Regions from separate parts of the Bradyrhizobium sp. S3.3.6 genome, predicted to be linked through region 2. Evidence: predicted binding sites of a transcription regulator. Region 2 holds the regulator's gene; each other region holds the start of a gene.

Region 1 (6,581 bases), on a different contig from region 2:
CGCTGGGTCTACCGGGTGAAGCTGCCGGATAGCGCCAACAGCGACCGTGCCACCGATGCCTTCATTGCGGACGCGCGCAACGCGGCGCCGCAGGCCGGCTGGGAAGTCCGCAGCCGCTCCAACGCCTCGCCACAGCTCGAGCGCAATATCGGCCGCTTCACGCAATTCCTGACCCTGGTCGGGCTCGCTGCGCTTTTGGTGGGCGGCGTCGGCGTCGCCAACGCGGTGAAGAGCCATATCGACCGCCGGCTCGAGGTGATCGCGGCCCTCAAGGCCGTTGGCGCCACGGGGCGCGACGTGTTCGGCATCTATCTCGCGCAGGTCGTCCTGCTCGCCGGGATCGGTTCGGTGATTGGCCTGGCGCTCGGCGCGGCGATGCCGTTTGCCATCGTCGGCCTGTTCGGCAAGCTGTTGCCGCTGCCGGTGGTGCCGGCCGTGCATGCCGGCGAGCTCGCGCTGTCCTTTGTCTACGGCCTTTTGACCGCGCTCGCCTTCGGCCTGTGGCCGCTTGGACGCGTGCACGACGTGCCGGTCGCCGCGCTGTTCCGCGACACCATCGCTGCCGAATGGCATCGGCCGCGGTGGAGCTACCTCGCTTTCATGGGCGTCGTCGTCGCGCTGCTGGTTGCGGTCGTGATCGGCCTGTCCTTCGACAAGCGCATCGCGGCGGTGTTCGTGGCCTCCTCCGTCGTCGTGTTCGCAGTGCTGCGCGGTGTCGCCGCCGTGCTGATGGCCATCGCGCGACGGCTGCCGCGCACGCGCTTCACCATGCTGCGGCTTGCGATCGCCAACATCCACCGGCCGGGCGCACTGACGCCCTCGGTCGTGCTCTCGCTCGGTCTCGGCCTTGCCGTGCTCGTCACCATCACCCAGATCGACGGCAATCTGCGCCGGCAGTTTTTGGCGGCGCTCCCGGACCATGCCCCGTCCTTCTACTTCATCGACATTCCGAGCACCCAGGCCGCACCGTTCGACGATTATCTGCGCCAGATCGCCCCTGGCGCGAAGGTCGAGGACGTGCCGATGCTGCGCGGGCGCATCGTCGGTGCGCGCGGCGTCCGCGCCGAGGACCTCAAGCCCACCACCGATTCCGAATGGGTGCTGCAGAGTGACCGTGGCCTGACCTACACCGGCGAGCTGCCGAAGGGCTCCAAGGTGGTCGAGGGCGAATGGTGGGGCGCCGACTATTCCGGCCCGCCGCTGGTCTCGATGGAGAAGAAGATCGCCGACGGCCTCGGCCTCAAGCTCGGCGACGAGGTCGTGGTCAACGTGCTCGGCCGCGACATCCCGGCGAAAATCGGCAATCTCCGCACCATCGACTGGCAGGGGCTCGGCATCAATTTCGTGCTGGTGTTCTCGCCGAACGCCTTCAAGGGCGCGCCGCATACCCACATCGCGACGCTGACCGAAGCCGGCGGCGATGCGACCGGCGACGGCAAGATCATCAAGCAGGTGGCGGATGCCTATCCGATGGTGACGAGCGTGCGCGTGCGCGAGGTGATGGAGACGGTCGGCGCGGTCGTGACCAACCTCGCGCTCGCGATCCGCGGCGCCAGCGCCGTGACCCTGATCTCGGCGATCCTGGTGCTGGGCGGCGCGCTCGCCGCCGGTCACCGCCATCGGGTCTATGACGCGGTGATCCTGAAGACGCTGGGCGCCACGCGGCTGCGGCTGCTCGGCGCTTATGCGCTCGAATATCTCCTGATCGGGCTCGCCACCGCCGTATTCGGCGTGATCGCCGGCAGCATCGCGGCCTGGATGATCGTAACCCGGCTGATGACGCTGACCTTCGTCTGGCAGGCCGGCAGCGCGGCCGGCGTGGTGGCCGCCGCCCTGATCGTCACCGTCGGGCTCGGGCTCGCCGGCACGCTGCTGGCGTTGAACAAAAAGCCTGCCACGGTGTTGCGCAATTTGTGACAAAAGGTAGCGGGAGGCTGCGCCGGACCGGAATCGCGCGATTCCCCGCGCTTAACCACGTCTGCTCGTCAGGATTGCGCGCCAAGGGCGACATTCGGCCGCGCGTGGACGGTTGCACCGAATGTGTTAGTTTCCCACATATCGGATGGGTTCGGAGCCCCGATTGTTAGCCAAATTTAATGTCGGCAGACATCGGTATCCGAGATAGAGTTTGACGAACCGGCGGCATGGCGACCCTCATGCCGGACCGGGCCAACCAACGGGAATTCGACCATGTCGGACCTAGACCGCAATTACGCTTCTCCTTTCGGCAGGGCCGCCGGGCGTGTTGACGCCGCGACGGTCGATGCCGGTCTGCGCGCCTATATGCTGCGCATCTACAACTACATGAGCATTGGCCTCGCCATCACTGGCCTCGCCGCACTCGGCGTCTACATGGCTGCCGTGACCGACGTTCCGACCGCGGAAGCCGTCCGCGTCGGCAAGCTGTTCCTGACGCCGTTCGGCTACGCGATGTTCGTGAGCCCGCTGAAGTGGCTGTTCATGCTGGCGCCGCTCGCCATGGTGTTCGTGATCTCGGCTGGCATCAACCGTCTCGCCCCCTCGACCGCCCAGATCCTGTTCTGGGTGTTCTCGGCGCTGATGGGCATCTCGCTGTCCTCGATCTTCCTGGTGTACACGCACACCTCGATCGTGCGGGTGTTCTTCATCACCGCGGCGACCTTCGGCGCGCTGAGCCTCTACGGCTACACCACCAAGCGTGACATGAGCGGCATGGGCTCGTTCCTGTTCATGGGCCTGATCGGCATCATCATCGCGAGCCTGGTGAACCTGTTCCTGGCCAGCACGGCGCTGCAGTTCATCGTGTCGGTGGTCGGTGTGCTGGTGTTCGCGGGCCTCACCGCCTGGGATACGCAGCGGCTGAAGAACGACTACATCTACGGCTACGCTTCGGCCGGCGGCGACATCGCCGAGCGCGCGGCGATCTCCGGTGCGCTGTCGCTGTACCTGAACTTCATCAACCTGTTCACGCTGCTGCTGCAGCTCCTCGGCCAGCGCGACTAAGCGCCAGACCTGAGAGAACGGATCCGAACCCCGGCCGCGAGGCCGGGGTTTTTGTTTGGGGCCGAGCTGTCCCCACAAACACCGTCATTGCGAGCGAAGCGAAGCAATCCAGACCCCCCGCGGATGCATTTCTGGATTGCTTCGTCGCAAGGGCTCCTCGCAATGACGGAGTGCGTGGAAACACCGTTGCCTCTTCCAGCCGCCGCACGAACGCTCTAATCTTCGCCCATGTCCACACCCGATATCAGGCCCACAACCGAGGCCGACCTTCCCGCCATTACCGCCATCTATCAGCAGGCCGTCCGCGAGGGCACCGCGACGTTCGAGATCGAGCCGCCTGACCTCGCCGAGATGATGCGCCGCTATTGCACGCTGGTCGACGGCGGCTATCCCTATTTCGTCGCCGTCCTCGACGGCCGCGTTGCCGGCTACGCCTATGCCGGCGCCTACCGGCCCCGCCCGGCCTACCGCTTCACGGTCGAGAACTCGATCTATCTCGATCCCGCCTTCCACCGCCGCGGCATCGGCGCGCTGCTGCTGGAGCGGCTGATCATCGAATGCGAGGCGCGCGGCTTCCGCCAGATGATCGCGGTCATCGGCGATTCCGCCAATGCCGGCTCGATCGGCGTGCATACCAGAGGCGGCTTCAAGATGATCGGCACGCACCCGAATGTCGGCCTGAAGTTCGGCCGCTGGCTGGATACCGTGATGATGCAGCGCGACCTCGGCGAGGGCGCGAGCACCGTGCCGGCGAAATAACCCGGACTCGTAGGGTAGGCAAAGCGTAGCGTGCCCACCGCGGCGATTGAGGAGAGATGGTGGGCACGGCGCTTTGCGCCTTTGCCCACCCTACTGCAGCGTTGGTGTGGCTACACCACCGCCAGTTTCCGGTCGATCACCAGCAGCACGCGGTCGAGCTCGTGGCCGCGGCGCAGGATCAGGCCGGTCGCCGCGATCACGCTGTACATGCCCTGCTTGCGGGCCAGTCGCGGATCTTTCTCGATGCGGTAGATCGGCACTTCGGAGGCGCGGCGATAGACCGAGAACACCGCGCGGTCCTTCAGGAAGTCGATGGCATAGTCGCGCCACTCGCCGTCGGCGACCATGCGGCCGTAGAGATTGAGAATTCGGCTCAACTCGAGCCGGTTGAACGTCACCCGGCTCAGTTGGGCATTCGCAGCGGCGGGGCGCGCCACTGCGCGCTGCTCGCTCGGATCGGCATCCTCCGGCGTCAAGCTCATGCAGCGCCTCCTGTCGCATCAGCACGACCCGCCTCCGCGAAGACCGTCCCCGGAGCCGCGGATCATGACAATGGCATGATTGCGCCAACTGTTCCCCGCCGCAAGAGGCTCTTGAAGGGCTCTTTTGGAGCGCTCTTGAAGGACCGTGGCTTATCTCGCGGACCGGTTGCGAATCATGACACATGCAACGGTGGAACTCCTCAGCGGCAAACCGTCACGGGATCGTTAGCAGGAATCACAGGATCGCCGCTTTTCCGCCCACCGCCCGCCGCCCTGCACTGCGAAAAGACCTCTGTGCGTTGACCCGGTCCTTTCGGTTCCGGATTCCTCAGCCCCCAGCCCCCCGGGGTCGAACAGGATCGGGTCTGTACGCGCGACAAGGAGGGCCAACGCAAGTTGGTCCTTTTTTGTTTGTGTCGGGGTGTCGCTGGCCGCAATTGCGCACCGTAGTTCGCGCTTCGCGCGCCCCGGAATGACGACAGACAAATTGTCTTGAGACGATCTTGAGCGCGCGTCGCTTCAGTGCAGTGACGTGTACGCCGCGCCCAGCATCGCGCCCGGCTTCTCGCGGCTGCCGTCCTGGACATAGACCACCGCACCATCGACGCCATCGCGCGAGGTGAGGTTCTCAAGCGGCACCGTCCAGGTTTCCGGATGTCCGTTCCAGTCGCCGACCTTGAGCAGATTGCGCACCACGTTGTGGTAGGTGATCTGCTGTCCGCGATTCTCGCCGCGGCTGATCTCGATTGGCACCGATTTCGCAATCGAGCAGATCCAGACCTCGCCATGCGAGATCGCCGGCTCGTTGCCCGCGGCCACCGATACATTGATCTGCTTGCCTGCCAGCGACATCGTCACCGGCACGCTCATCACGCCAGTGCCCCTGTCGGTCTTGCCGATCGCGCTTTCGATGCCGGCCCGATCGCTGCCGATGACATGCACAGCGCCATTGACCACGACCTGCGGCGTGTAGACCTCGCGGTCACCGCGCATGCGTGAATAGGCGCGCTGCCGCGCCGAGAAACGCGAATCTGCCAGCGTGTCCTTCCAGCCGAGATAGTCCCAATAATCGATCGGCATGCTCAGCGCGATGATCGAGGGATCCTTGGCGAGGTCGCCGATGACCTTGTCGGCGGGCGGGCAGGAGGAGCAGCCCTGCGAGGTGAAGAGCTCGACCACGGCGCGGGGATCGGCCTGGGCGGGACGGATGACGGCGACGATTGCGCAGATGCCCAGTGCTCCCGACCAGAGTGCGCCGGACCATCGCGAAACCAAATGAGAAGCCATCATTCCAGTCATGTCGAACGTCACATCTCGTCTTCGTGGAGGGATATCCTATCGCCCGATGGTCACCGTAGTCTTACGGGCACGGCGGTCTTACGGGCATGGCGCATTCCGCCCGATGCGAAGTGTCCGCCGGGTGGGCCCATCTGAAGCATGCCGTAATGCACGAAGGCGGCCTTGTGATAGGCCGCCTTTGTTTAACCTTCTACTCACGTCGCAGTGAGCCACCGTTCACAAATTCGCGCTCAGGCCGCGAGCTTGCGCAGCACATAATGCAGAATGCCGCCGTTCCGGTAATAATCGAGCTCGTCCAGCGTATCGATGCGGCAAAGCAGCGAAACGCGCCGCAATGAACCGTCCCCGGACACAATCTCCGCGGTCAGCTTCTGGCGCGGCCTAAGGTCGCCGACGAGGCCACGCAGCGTGACCTTCTCGTCGCCCTTCAGGCCGAGCGACGACCAGGAGGTGCCGTCCTCGAAGGTCAGCGGCAGCACGCCCATGCCGACCAGGTTGGAGCGATGGATGCGCTCGAAGCTCTGGCAGATCACGGCGCGCACGCCGAGCAGACGCGTACCCTTCGCAGCCCAGTCGCGCGAGGAGCCGTTGCCGTATTCGGCGCCGGCGAACACCACCAGCGGCACCTGCTCCTGCTGGTACTTCATCGCGGCGTCGTAGATCGACATCTGCTCGCCGTCGGGCCAGTGCTTGGTGAGACCGCCCTCGGGGATGTTTCCATCCGCGCCCTTGAGCATGAAGTTCTTGATGCGGATGTTGGCGAAGGTGCCGCGCATCATCACCTCATGGTTGCCGCGACGCGTGCCGTACTGGTTGAAGTCGGCGGGCCGCACCTGGTGCTCGCTGAGATATTTGCCAGCGGGCGAGGTGAGCTTGATCGAACCGGCCGGCGAGATGTGGTCGGTGGTGATCTTGTCGCCGAACATGGCGAGGATGCGCGCCTCGACGATATCGGTGACCGGCTCCGGCTCCTTCTTCATGCCGTCGAAATAGGGCGGGTTCTGCACATAGGTCGAAGACATGTTCCAGCGATAGGTCTCGCTCTCGACCGTCTTGATC
Region 2 (6,581 bases):
CCGTGATCGGCGTCGGCATCGGCGCGCCGCTCGGTCTGTTTGCCGGCACCTATCTCGCCGAGTACGGCCGCAACGACAAGCTGACCTCGGTGATCCGCTTCATCAACGACATCCTGCTGTCGGCGCCCTCGATCATCATCGGCCTGTTCATCTACGGCGCCGTAGTGGTGCCGATGCGTGGCTTCTCGGCGATCGCAGGCTCGCTCGCGCTCGCCGTCATCGTGATCCCGGTGGTGCTGCGCACGACCGAGGACATGCTGCTCCTGGTGCCGAACGCGCTGCGCGAGGCGGCCTCCGCGCTCGGCCTGCCGCGCTCGCTGGTGATCAAGCGGATCGCTTATCGTGCGGCACGATCCGGTCTCATCACCGGCGTGCTGCTCGCGACCGCCCGCGTCGCCGGCGAAACCGCGCCGCTGCTCTTCACCGCGCTGTCGAACCAGTTCTTCAGCCTCGGCCTGAACAAGACCATGGCGAACCTGCCGGTCACCATCAACAACTTCGTCCAGAGCCCCTACGCCTATTGGAAGCAGCTCGCCTGGAGCGGCGCCCTGCTCATCACCCTGACCGTTCTTGCCCTGAATATTGGCGCGCGCATTCTCAGCGCCGAGAGGACCGCAAAATGACCGATCTTTCCGTATCGATGAGCGCGGCCGGCGGTCTGCCCCAGGCGCCGATGCTGCCCGAAGCGCCGGCCAAGGTGACGGTGCGCAACCTCAACTTCTATTACGGCGAGCACCACGCGCTGAAGAACATCAACCTGGCGCTCGGCACCAACCGGGTCACCGCCTTCATCGGCCCGTCGGGCTGCGGCAAGTCGACCCTGCTGCGCATCTTCAACCGGATGTACGACCTCTATCCGGGCCAGCGCGTCACCGGTCAGCTGATGCTCGACCAGACCAACATCCTCGACCCCAAGCTCGACCTCAATCTGCTGCGCGCCCGCGTCGGCATGGTGTTCCAGAAGCCGACGCCGTTCCCGATGACGATCTACGAGAACATCGCCTTCGGCATCCGTCTCTATGAGAAGATCTCGAAATCCGAGATGGACGACCGCGTCGAGAAGGCGCTGCGCGGCGGCGCGCTGTGGAACGAGGTCAAGGACAAGCTCAACGCCTCCGGCCTGTCGCTCTCCGGCGGCCAGCAGCAGCGCCTCTGCATCGCCCGCACCGTTGCGGTGCGGCCCGAGGTGATCCTGTTCGACGAGCCCTGCTCGGCGCTCGACCCGATCTCGACCGCCAAGGTCGAGGAGCTGATCCAGGAGCTGTCCGAGAACTACACGATCGCGATCGTGACCCACAACATGCAGCAGGCCGCCCGCGTCTCCGACAAGACCGCCTTCATGTATCTCGGCGAGCTGATAGAGTTCGACGACACCAGCAAGATATTCACATCGCCGACCGACCGGCGCACGCAGGATTACATCACCGGCCGGTTCGGCTGAGGAGACGGCACATGGGTTCTGAACATACCGCAAAGGCCTTCGACACCGACCTCCAGGAGCTCACGCGCCTGGTCGCCGAGATGGGCGGCATCGCCGAGCGCATGATCGTCGATTCCGTCGATGCGCTGATCCGCCGCGACGTCGCGCTCGGCCAGCGCGTCGTCGCCATCGACGCCGAGCTCGACACGCTGCAGAAGAAGATCGAGGAGCGCGCCGTGCTCACGATCGCGCGCCGCCAGCCGATGGCGGTGGATCTGCGCGAGATCGTCGGCGCCATGCGCGTCGCGACCGATCTCGAGCGCATCGGCGACCTCGCCAAGAACATGGGCAAGCGCGTCGCGGCGCTGGAGACGGATTTCCATCCGCTCAAGCTGTTCCGCGGCCTCGAGCACATGACCGACCTCGTGCAGCAGCAGGTCAAGTCGGTGCTGGACGCCTATGCCGCGCACGATCTGCCGGCGGCGATGGCGGTGTGGAAGGGCGACGAGGAAGTCGACGCCATCTGCACCTCGCTGTTCCGTGAGCTCCTCACCTACATGATGGAGGATCCGCGCAACATCTCGTTCTGCATCCATCTGATGTTCTGCGCCAAGAACATCGAGCGGATCGGCGACCATGCCACCAACATTGCCGAGACCGTGTTCTACATGATCGAAGGCCAGGCGATCACCGACAAGCGGCCGAAGGGCGACATGACGACCTTCGCCACCACGGTCCCGAACACCTGATTACGCAAGGAGCGACGACCCGATGGGCGCACGCATTATGGTGGTTGAGGACGAGGAAGCTCTGACCGAGCTTCTCCGCTACAACCTCGAAGGCGACGGCTATGACGTCGAGACGGTAATGCGCGGCGACGACGCCGACACCCGCCTCAAGGAGCACATCCCCGATCTGATCGTGCTTGACTGGATGCTGCCGGGGCTATCAGGCATCGAGCTGTGCCGGCGGTTGCGTGCGCGATCCGACACCAAGCAGCTGCCGATCATCATGCTCACCGCGCGTGGCGAGGAGAGCGAGCGGGTGCGGGGCCTGGCGACCGGCGCCGACGACTACATCGTCAAGCCGTTCTCGGTGCCCGAGCTCCTGGCGCGCGTGAAGGGCCTGCTGCGGCGCGCAAGTCCGGAGCGGCTCGCAACCGTGCTGGCCTTCGGCGACATCGAGCTCGACCGCGAAAAGCGCCGCGTGGCGCGCTCGGGCCGGCCGATCGATCTCGGCCCGACCGAATATCGCCTGCTGGAGTTCTTCCTGGAGCATCCCGGCCGCGTGTTCTCGCGCGAGCAGTTGCTCGACAGCGTCTGGGGCCGCGACATCTACATCGATGAGCGCACTGTCGATGTGCATATCGGCCGCCTGCGCAAGCTGCTCAATCTCGGCCGCGAGCAGGACCCGATCCGCACCGTCCGCGGCGCGGGCTACGCGCTGGACGATCGGTTCGCGAAGGCCGAGCAGGCGTAGGGTTGGCTGACGTGAGCTCGGCTGGGGCAGCAATCTCAGCTGTCGTCCCGGACAAGCGCAGCTCCTGGCAACGCGCAGCGTTGTCTGGAGCGGAGTGCAGATCCGGGACCCATAACCACAGGGCGTCGTTGTTGCACGAAAAAGGTAACTCCGAGTACCCGTAACCACATCTCGCGGTGGTTATGGGTCCCGGATCTGCGCGCGCTTGAGGCGCGCTTGTCCGGGACGACGGCGGAGGGAGTTAGCGCCGTCGCAAGTTGAGCCGCCGCCGCTTGGACGGCGAAGTCTTGGAAGCCGACTAACTCAGCGCGCCGGCTTCGCCGGGGCCCGCCTGCGATCCGCTGCCGGCTGATACGCGACCCGCGAGTGCTGGGCGCAATAGGGCAGGCCGGAGAGCGCTTTGCCGCCGCAGAAGAAGAAATCCGGGCTCGAGGGATCGCCGACCGGCCAGTGGCAGGTCGCCTCGTTCAATTCGAGCAGCGACAGCCGCTGGCTCATCGGTACCACGTTGTCGTAGGTGACCGGTTCAGCCTCGACCTCGACCTCGAAAGCCTGCGCCAGCGCGGTATTGCCGCGTGCGATGGGCCTGCTCACCCGCATCATGTGCGGCGCTGGACGCGCCTTGCGCGGCCGCGGAGCTGCCGAAGACGGGCTCTTGGCGCGGCCCGACAAGCCGAGCCGGTGAACCTTGCCGATCACGGCGTTACGGGTGACATTCCCAAGCTCAGCGGCGATCTGGCTGGCCGAAAGTCCGGCCTCCCAGAGCTTTTTCAGCTGTTCGACGCGATCGTCGGACCAGGTCAAAACCGTCATTGCACCCTTTCCTTCGCCGCGCGCCTGCCATCCTGGGGGCCGCACAACGAATGCCTAAGCCTCGAAAAATCCGTGCCGCCAGAATCCCTTAAGGCTCGCCGGGCGCAATGATACGCCCGAACGTTTACGCCGGTACATGAGGACTTTTGGGATCAGAACCGCTGCACGAGATGTCGTATCTGACAAGCCAGACGCTACAATATGGCGTGACTCACGCGCAAGAGTCCGCCGACTCGCTTCCACATGTTCCGTGGCCAAAACCCGCAAATTCGGTACCGCAAGACTACGGAATCTGGGTTTCGCGGGGCTTTCCGGGCGGCATTGACACCAATGGTGCCAAGCATAAGATAGTGATGCGTGCCGCCCTTAAAAGGCGGCACGTTTCGTTTTCCGGACCAATGATGCGCTGCGCAACGCAGTTTCAGGCCGTCCGAAACATCCAAAGAGACCATCATGGCTAACAGCGCAGCGCCGCACTTGCTCCCCGTTTTCGCCAGAACCGACATCGGTTTTGAGCGCGGTGAAGGCGTCTGGTTGATCGCAACCAATGGCGATCGCTATCTCGATTTCACCTCGGGCGTGGCGGTGAATGCGCTCGGCCATGCCCATCCCGCGCTGGTCAAGGCGCTGCAGGAGCAGGCCACAAAACTCTGGCACATGTCGAACCTGTTCCAGAGCCCGGACGGCGAGAAGCTCGCCGCGCGTCTCTGCAACGAGAGTTTTGCGGACTTCGTGTTCTTCTGCAATTCCGGCGCCGAAGCGCTGGAGGGTGTGATCAAGCTGGTCCGCCATCATCACTTCTCCAAAGGACATCCGGAGCGCTACCGCATCATCACCTTCGAAGGCGCCTTCCACGGCCGCACGCTGGCGACGCTGGCTGCGACCGGCTCTGCAAAATATCTCGAAGGTTTCGGTCCGCCGATGGACGGTTTCGACCAGATCCCGCACGGCGACATCGAGGCCGTGAAGAAGACGATCGGTCCGCAGACCGCCGGCATCCTGATCGAGCCGATCCAGGGCGAGGGCGGCGTTCGTTCGGCGACGCCTTCTTTCCTGAGGGCGTTGCGCCAGCTCTGCGACGAGAAGGGCCTGCTGCTCGCCTTCGACGAGGTGCAGACTGGCATGGGCCGCACCGGCGATCTCTTCGCCCACCGCCGCACCGGCGTCACGCCTGACGTGATGTCGCTGGCCAAGGCGCTCGGCGGCGGCTTCCCGATCGGCGCGGTGCTGGCGACCGCGGATGCGGCCACCGGCATGGGGCCCGGCTCGCACGGCTCGACCTTCGGCGGCAATCCGCTGGCGATCTCGGCCGCGAACGCCGTGCTCGACGTCATGCTCAAGCCCGGCTTCTTCGACCACGTGCAGAAGATGTCGCTGCTGCTCAAGCAGAAGCTCGCCTCCGTGATCGATCGTCACCCCGATGTCGTCAGCGAGGTCCGCGGCGAGGGGCTCCTGATCGGCATCAAGGCCGTGGTGCCCTCCGGCGATCTGGTCGCAGCGCTGCGCAACGAAAAACTGCTCACCGTCGGCGCTGGCGACAATGTCGTGCGCTTCCTGCCGCCCTTGATCGTCACCGAAGCCGAGATCGAGGACAGCGTCGGCCGGCTTGAACGCGCCTGCGCTGCGCTCTCAGGCAACAAGCGGGCGGCAAGCTGATGAGCAAGACGCCAAAACACTTCCTCGATATCAACGAGCTGCCGCTGTCGGAGCTCAAGAGCATGCTCGCGGCCTCCTCCGCCATGAAGGCGAAGCAGAAGGCGCATCAGCCGGTCAAGCCGCTCGAAGGCAAGACGCTGGCGATGATCTTCGAGCGCCCGTCGACCCGCACGCGCGTGTCGTTCGACGTTGCCATGCGCCAGCTCGGCGGCGAGCCCATCATGCTCACCGGCGCCGAGATGCAGCTTGGCCGCGGCGAGACCATTGCCGACACCGCGCGAGTGCTGTCGCGCTATGTCGACGCCATCATGATCCGCATCCTCAATCACGAGGCGCTGCTGGAGCTCGCGGCGAACGCGACCGTGCCTGTCATCAACGGCCTGACGCGGCGCTCGCATCCGTGCCAGGTGATGGCCGATCTCCTGACTTACGAAGAGCATCGCGGCCCGATCGAAGGTCGCACCGTGGCCTGGACCGGCGACGACAACAACGTGCTGGCGTCGTGGGCCCATGCCGCCGAGCGCTTCAAGTTCAACCTCAATGTCGCAACCCCGCCGGAGCTCGCCCCGAAGAAGGTGATGCGCGACTTCATCAAGGCCACCGGTGCGCCGATCGTGCTCGGCACCGATCCCGAGGCCGCCGTGAAGGATGCCGATTGTGTCGTCACCGACACCTGGGTGTCGATGGGCGACAAGGAAGGCGAGCACCGCCACAACGTGCTCAAGCCCTACCAGGTCAATTCCAAGCTGATGTCGCTGGCCAAGCCCGACGCGCTGTTCATGCACTGCCTGCCCGCCCATCGCGGCGAGGAGGTCACCGACGAGGTGATCGACGGCCCGCAATCGGTCGTGTTCGACGAGGCCGAAAACCGCCTGCATGCGCAGAAGGGCATTCTGGCCTGGTGTTTTGACGCGGTGAAGTAACACTGTGGCGGGGCGAGGTGGCTGTGCGAGCGGCCCCATCCTCCGCTGTCGTCCCGGACAAGCGTAAGCGCAGATCCGGGACCCTTAACCACAGGAACCCCTTTTGGCGATGACTCGGAGTTGTCGTCGACAGCAATAGCGTAATCCTGTGGTTATGGTCCCGGGTTCGCGCTGCGCGCGCCCCCGGACGACACCGAATTCGAGGTCCCCTCGCGCCCCTTCCATTTCCCACCTCCGACCCCAGATAAAGCGCCATGGTTTCCCAATCCCCTGACATGAAAACCGGGCCC
Region 3 (6,581 bases), 340 kb from region 2:
GGCCGTTGATGATCGGCGCAGATTTGTGGATGATGCGGAAATCGTCCTTCTTCATCGGCGAACCGTCGGCATTCTTCAGCATGCCCTTGGTCAGCATCTGCGCCAGCGTCGAATCGTCGTCGCTGGTCCACTGGTTGGCGGCGACATCCACCGTGCCCTGCGCCAGCGCCAGGATCGCGTTCTCATGGCTGCCGGTGAAGACGACCTTGCTGAAATAAGTGTCGGCGTCGGGGATGCCCATCTTGTCGAGCTCGAAGCGCGGCACGTTGTTGCCGGAGGTCGAGTTCGGGTCGACGAGGCCCAGGTTCTTGCCCTTGAGGTCGTCAACCTTCTTGTAGGGGCTGGTCGTCTTGACGAAGAACACCGAGTAATAGCCGGTCGAGCCGTCGGAGTTGATGTCGTTGGCGAAGGCGTCGGTCTTGACGCCGGTCAGGCGGGCGCGTGCGAACGAGGCCGAGCCGTAGCTCGCGATGTGGATGTTGCCGGCGCGCTGGCCTTCGATAACGGCGGCATAGTCGTTGGCGATGCGCAGCGTGACCTTCACGCCCAGTTCCTTGGAGAGATAGCTCATGAACGGCGCCCAGCGCTCCGTCACGCCCGAGGCGTTCTCCGCCGGAATGACCGCGAAGGTCAGTTCGGGATATTTGGCCTTCCAGTCCTCTGCGGAGGCTGAAGTCGTGAACGCGAGCGCGGCGGCGCCGGCAAGAACGAGTCTGCGAGTGATCATGGTACCCTCTATCATCGGTTGGGTTCTGTTGACGCAAAAACTGGCAATGACGGACGCAAGTGCGGCTCAGGCGGCGGCCGCCGTTCCGAGTGCCGGGACGCCCTCGGGCGCCGGCGCAGGTGTGCCGCCCATGACATCGGCGGCCTCGAGATCGTAGAGCTCGCGGGCAACGTGATCGGTCAAATCAGCCGGCGCGCCGTCGAACACCACGCGCCCCTGAGCCATGCCGATCAGGCGGTCGCAATAGCTGCGCGCCAGATCGAGCGAATGCAGATTGCAGAGCACCGTGATGCCGAAATGCTTGTTGATGCGCAGCAGCGCATCCATGACGATCTTGGTGTTGCGCGGATCGAGCGAGGCGATCGGCTCGTCGGCGAGGATGATGTCGGGCTGCTGCACCAGTGCACGGGCAATCGCCACGCGCTGCTGCTGGCCCCCGGAGAGCTGGTCGGCGCGCTGCGCGGCGAGCGAAGCGATGTCGAACTGCTCCAGCGCCGACATCGCCAGCGCCTTGTCCTGCTCCGGCCAGGTCTGCGACAACGAGCGCCAGGCCGGCATCTTTGCGAGACGGCCCATCAGCACATTGGTCAGCACGTCGAGCCGGCCGACCAGGTTAAACTGCTGAAAAATCATCGCCGAGCGCGCCCGCCACTGCCGCAGCTCCTTGCCGCGCAGCGCGGTGACGTCGAGGCTGTCGAACACGATACGCCCCTGCGTGGGCGTCGCGAGCCGATTGATGGTCCGCAGCAAGGTCGACTTGCCGGCGCCGGAGCGCCCGATCACACCGACGAAGCCGCCGGGCGAGATTTGAAACGAGGCGTCGTCCACCGCGGCTTTTGCGCCGAAGCGGCACGTCAGACCTTCAACCACCAGCATGCAGGGCTCCAGAGTAGCTGGGACCCACCGCTATCGCCGACGCTTGACACTTGTGTGACACGCGCGGTGCGGTGCGGCGTTGCTACACACCTCATCCCCTGTCATCGCATCGTCATTGTCTTGTCATCAAGCCGCTTGATGACGAGCGCCCGCCCTCGAATTCTCGGATGCAGCATGGCCAAGGTGCTTTCGGTCCAACCGACTATCGATCCTTCGGCGCAGCTGCATGAGACCCGGCTCGGCGCCTATACCGAGGTGGGGGCGCGCACGATCCTGCATGAAGTGGCGATGGGCGACTATTCCTACGTCGTCAACGACGCGCAGATCACCTACGCAACCATCGGAAAATTCTGCTCGATCGCGGCGATGACGCGGATCAATCCGGGCAATCATCCGATGCATCGCGCCACGCAGGCGCACTTCACCTACCGCTCCAGCGCGTACTTCCCGGGCGAGAGCGACGACACCGATTTCTTCGACTGGCGGCGCCAGCATCACGTCCATATCGGCCATGACGTTTGGATCGGCCATGGCGCGGTCGTGCTGCCCGGCCGCAATATCGGCACCGGCGCGGTGATCGCGGCCGGCGCCATCGTCACCAAGGACGTGCCGGCCTATACCATCGTGGCCGGCAATCCGGCGCGGATCGTGCGGCGGCGGTTCTCCGAAGAGGTTGCCGGACGGCTTGCAAAACTGGCATGGTGGGACTGGGATCACGACAAATTGCGTGAAGCGCTGCCCGATTTCCGCAAGCTCGCGATTGAAGATTTCCTGACGACATACGAAGCAGGGGCAAGCTCCTCTTCCAGCAAACGAAGCGCGGTCGCGTGACAGACATTTTCATCGAGGGTGGCCGGACCCTGATCGGCTCCGAGCTCGCCGAAACCTCCCTTGCAGTATCGGGATCCGACATCGCGCAGATCGATGCATCTCGCGGCCGCGCGCGGCTGGCGATCGATGCGCGCAAGCTGCTGGTGCTGCCCGGTATCGTCGATCTGCACGGCGACGCTTTCGAGCGGCAGATGATGCCGCGCGCCGGCGTCGATTTCCCGATCGACGTCGCGCTGGCCGACACCGATCGCCAGGCCATCGGCAACGGCATAACCACGGTGTTCCACGCCACGACCTGGTCGTGGGAGCCGGGCCTGCGCAGCGGCGACAATGCAAGGCGTCTGCTCGAGTCGATCGAGCGACAGCGCCCGCAGTTCGCTGCCGACACCCGCTTCCACCTGCGGCATGAGACCTACAATCTCGATGCCGAGGCCGAGATCGGCCAGTGGCTCGCCGAGGGTCGCGTCGACCTGTTCGCCTTCAACGACCACATGGACGGGGTCGTCGCCGACATCTCCAATCCGCGCAAGCGCAACCGCATGGTAGAGCGCACCGGCCTGTCGAACGAGGCGTTCGACAAGCTCGTTGCGCATATTGTCTCGCGCGCTGCCGATGTTCCGGCTTCGATCACCCGGCTCGCTGCGGCGGCACGCAGCGCCGAGGTGCGGATGCTCTCGCACGACGATGCGACCCCGGCGATGCGCAGGGGCTTTCGCAGCCTCGGCGTGACGCTCGCCGAATTTCCGATCAACGAGGAGACGGCGCGCGAGGCCGCAGATCATGGCGACGCCATCGTCTACGGCGCGCCGAACGTGGTGCGCGGCGGCAGCCACACTGGCTGGACCAAGGCCTCGGACATGATCGCGAAGGGGCTCTGCTCGGTGCTAGCATCCGACTATTACTATCCGGCGCCGCTGCTCGCCGCATTCCGGCTGGCTTCAGACGGCGTGCTGCCGCTGACGGAGGCCTGGAAGCTGATCTCGTCGGCACCGGCGCAAGCCACGGGCCTGACCGATCGCGGCACGCTCGCCGCGGGCCATCGCGCCGACATCCTGCTGGTCGACGATAGCGCGCTGCTGCGGCCGCGGCTGGTCGCGGTGATCGCCGTAGGCCGGCTCGTTCATCTCACCGATGCGACGCGGCTGCTCGGCCCGGTGGTGACGCCGCGCGAGACTGTCGTCGCGGCATAAATTGGTTATGCTCCGGCAATGACAGGTTTTTCCCGCTACGCGATCTATTTTTCCGCCGGCGCCGACAATGCGCTCTCTCGATTCGGCGCCGAGTTGCTTGGCTATGATGCCTATACGAGCGACGAGCTTTCGTTTCCGCAAGGCACCCTGCATGCCGTGCCGGACTGGCACGACATTACCGCCGATCCCCGCAAATACGGCTTTCACGGCACGCTGAAGGCGCCGATGGCGCTGGTATCAGGCAAGACAGAGGCCGAGCTCAAGGCTGCCTGCGCGACATTCGCCGCGAAGGCGCGGCCGATGCCGGTGATCCAGCCGGTGGTCGATACCATCAGCGGCTTCATCGCCGTCATTCCGGCTGAGCCGGTCGACGCGCTCCTGCAACTCGCGGCCGACTGCGTTCGCGATTTCGATTCATTTCGTCGGCCCCTGACGGCGGAAGACCGCGCGCGGCGAAAACCCGAAAAGCTCAGCGCGCGCCAGCGCGAGTATCTCGACCGCTGGGGCTATCCCTACGTGATGGAAGAATTCCGCTTCCACATGACGCTGACGGGGCGGCTGGACGCGGAGCGGCGCGGGCCGATTCTGGAGATGCTGCGGGCGAGATTTGCGGAGCTTGGTCTCGGTACACTCGAGATCGACCGCATTGCGCTGTTCAAGCAGGACGATGCGAAGGCGCGCTTCCGGATCATCGGCGAGTGGGCTTTGACGCGGTAGGCTTCAGCGCCAGCTCGCAAGATTGAAGGCGAGCGCCACGACGCCAACCAGAACGAGGCTGCTCGCCCAGATTGCATCCAGATTGAACCAGCTTCGCGAGACGAACCTCAATCCCAGATAGCGGTAGACCAGCCACGCCAGACATCCGCCGGCGCTGATCATGGCGGCAACGTGCACCAGGGACACCAGCACCGCCATCCCGAGACTTGCCTTCATCAGCGCGCCGGCGGCCTCATGGCCTGCATCGAGCTCGAAGGCCCGGCAGAGCCCGAGATAGATCGGTACGAGCATCAAGGCGGCGCCGTGAGCAATGGCAACGGCAAATGACCAGAGCGCCAATTGGGTTGGCGGGATTCGTGCCAGCGCGCGCGGATGGCGCCGCTCGATCAGCCGATAGGCGCCGAAGCCGATGACGAGAAGGCTCGCGCCGAGTTGGATCGAACGCTGCCACTCGGCCAGCACGAGCAGGAACGCGAACGGCAGCAGCACGAGAAGTGTCGCCAGGAGATGTCCGGCCGCCAGGGCCCACAACGCACGGAAGAGCGCGCGCGGGGTCTTGTCCATGAGTCCGGTCGACACGGCGAGCGGCCATCCCATTCCCGGATTGACCCCGTGATAGAGACCGCTCGCGACAAGAGCGAGCCAAAGCCAGCCGAGCGCCGGGCTCGCGTGCCCCCAATCTAGGCCGACGGATAGCAAAAGGAGTCCGTCGAACAATCGCCGCCCTCCAGCCTGATCTGGTGCGCACGATACCCGTCGGGGAAGCTGACGAAGTAGTCCTTGTCAAGCTCGAGGCCGCCGTTGCGACCGACATTGGCCATGACCTCCACACCCGGAACGCCGTCCGGATAGAACTGGTCATCCCAGGTGGAATAGAGCGAATTGGTCCAGTACACGCGCCGGCCGTCGCGGCTGATCTCAACCATCTGCGGGCCGGCCGCAAATGCCTTGCCGTTCGGATGCGGGGTGCGGCGCGCGATGCCACCGACGTGAACCGAGCCCGCAAGCTTCGGCTTTCGCGGATCACTCACATCGTACTGGCGCATTTCACCCGTGCCCCAGCACGAGACATATAGAAAACGATCATCCATCGACAGGTCAATGTCGGTCACCAGCGGCGGCACGGCGCCAAAGCCCTGGAGCAGCGGCGGGAGCTGCTCCTTTGGCGCGGGCTCGGGCGGGATCGTCGCCGTCTTCTCCGCATGGAATTTGTCGCCTTCGCGCCACCAGGTCCAGATCGATGCTTCGAGATTCGTGGTGTCGACCACAACGCCTACGAAGCCGTATTCGCGAACCGGATCGTGCGCGGGCCGCACCTCCAGCGCCATCTGATGATTGGCGCCGAGGTCGATGGTCTGCACGTTGCGACGGGCGCGGAGATCCCAGAAGTGGAGTCGATGACCATATTTGTTCGCCAGCAGATCTTCCGGGACGATCCCGTTCTCGAACTGCGGCGGCAACGCCCATTCGCTCGTCACCATGTAATCGCGCGGCAGGTTCCACCAGAAATCATAATGCAGCGTCTGCGGACCGCGGTCGATCTCCCATCGCCCAAGGACCTCGAACGTCTCGCAATCCATGATGAAGACGCCTGGAGGCCCGTTGGTGCCGTCTTTGCCGCCGCCGCCCAGCGTGCTCACATAGACGCCGTCCGGCCCGCAATGGATGGTATGCGGCCGCGAATAGCCGGTCTTTTTGAAGACTTCCTCGGGCTCGATGATCTTGTGGATTTTGGCTTTGGTCGGATCGGGCTTGGTATCGATGATATAGATTCGCGACGAACGCAGCCCTGGGATGATGAGATAGCGCCGCTCGATGAAGGCGTGTCCGGCTAGCGGCGACAATGCGGAGGAGCAGGCATTCCAGCCGAAGTGATGAAATTCATCGCCCTTGTTGGGCATCGTCACGGTGTGGACGATGCGGCTGTAGGTCGGCGATCCCGGCTTGACGTCGATGACCGCGAGAGCGTCCGGTTTTGAGAAATCTGGACTGAGCAGCAACGTGTAGGCGAAGTTCTCCGCAGGTGCTTCCATCGCAAGCTTGGGCGATGCGTGAAAGGTGGGGTCCGGCCTCATCGTCATGGCACTACCTCCCTGTTTCGTCGGCTCGCTCCAACCTGGCTCGGGATAGCGGCATAATGAAGAGCTGTTACGCGATGTCTTGAGATGCTCCGCGGGCCTGGTTGGCGAGCGTACAATAGGTCATCGCCGGGCCGCGGGAAACCGCCCGAACCGCGCCAA

Evidence for each region. The regulator PhoB, encoded in region 2, activates phosphate uptake and scavenging genes when phosphate is short. The targets are predictions, from matches to a motif close to TGTCATNNANCTGTCAT.
Region 1: the regulator PhoB is predicted to act here: its motif matches at 4,288-4,304, upstream of ABID59_RS36780 (DUF2794 domain-containing protein).
Region 3: the regulator PhoB is predicted to act here: its motif matches at 1,703-1,719, upstream of phnC (phosphonate ABC transporter ATP-binding protein).

Annotation. Positions count from the first base shown of each region.
Region 1 covers NZ_JBEPOT010000024.1:16,470-23,050, forward strand. Annotated here, with positions in the region: gene ABID59_RS36765 (ABC transporter permease) at 1-1,917, shown strand, start outside; gene ABID59_RS36770 (Bax inhibitor-1/YccA family protein) at 2,191-2,982, shown strand; gene ABID59_RS36775 (GNAT family N-acetyltransferase) at 3,211-3,741, shown strand; gene ABID59_RS36780 (DUF2794 domain-containing protein) at 3,852-4,223, opposite strand; gene ABID59_RS36785 (DUF1223 domain-containing protein) at 4,743-5,522, opposite strand; gene acnA (aconitate hydratase AcnA) at 5,753-6,581, opposite strand, start outside.
Region 2 covers NZ_JBEPOT010000005.1:349,487-356,067, reverse strand. Annotated here, with positions in the region: gene pstA (phosphate ABC transporter permease PstA) at 1-623, shown strand, start outside; gene pstB (phosphate ABC transporter ATP-binding protein PstB) at 620-1,441, shown strand; gene phoU (phosphate signaling complex protein PhoU) at 1,453-2,169, shown strand; gene phoB (phosphate regulon transcriptional regulator PhoB) at 2,192-2,899, shown strand; gene ABID59_RS18080 (GcrA family cell cycle regulator) at 3,203-3,712, opposite strand; gene ABID59_RS18075 (aspartate aminotransferase family protein) at 4,166-5,368, shown strand; gene argF (ornithine carbamoyltransferase) at 5,368-6,291, shown strand; gene ABID59_RS18065 (Hsp33 family molecular chaperone) at 6,546-6,581, shown strand, end outside.
Region 3 covers NZ_JBEPOT010000005.1:10,109-16,689, forward strand. Annotated here, with positions in the region: gene phnD (phosphonate ABC transporter substrate-binding protein) at 1-727, opposite strand, end outside; gene phnC (phosphonate ABC transporter ATP-binding protein) at 794-1,603, opposite strand; gene ABID59_RS16525 (transferase hexapeptide repeat family protein) at 1,778-2,434, shown strand; gene ABID59_RS16530 (alpha-D-ribose 1-methylphosphonate 5-triphosphate diphosphatase) at 2,431-3,624, shown strand; gene ABID59_RS16535 (DUF1045 domain-containing protein) at 3,643-4,341, shown strand; gene ABID59_RS16540 (hypothetical protein) at 4,345-4,938, opposite strand; gene ABID59_RS16545 (selenium-binding protein SBP56-related protein) at 5,022-6,422, opposite strand.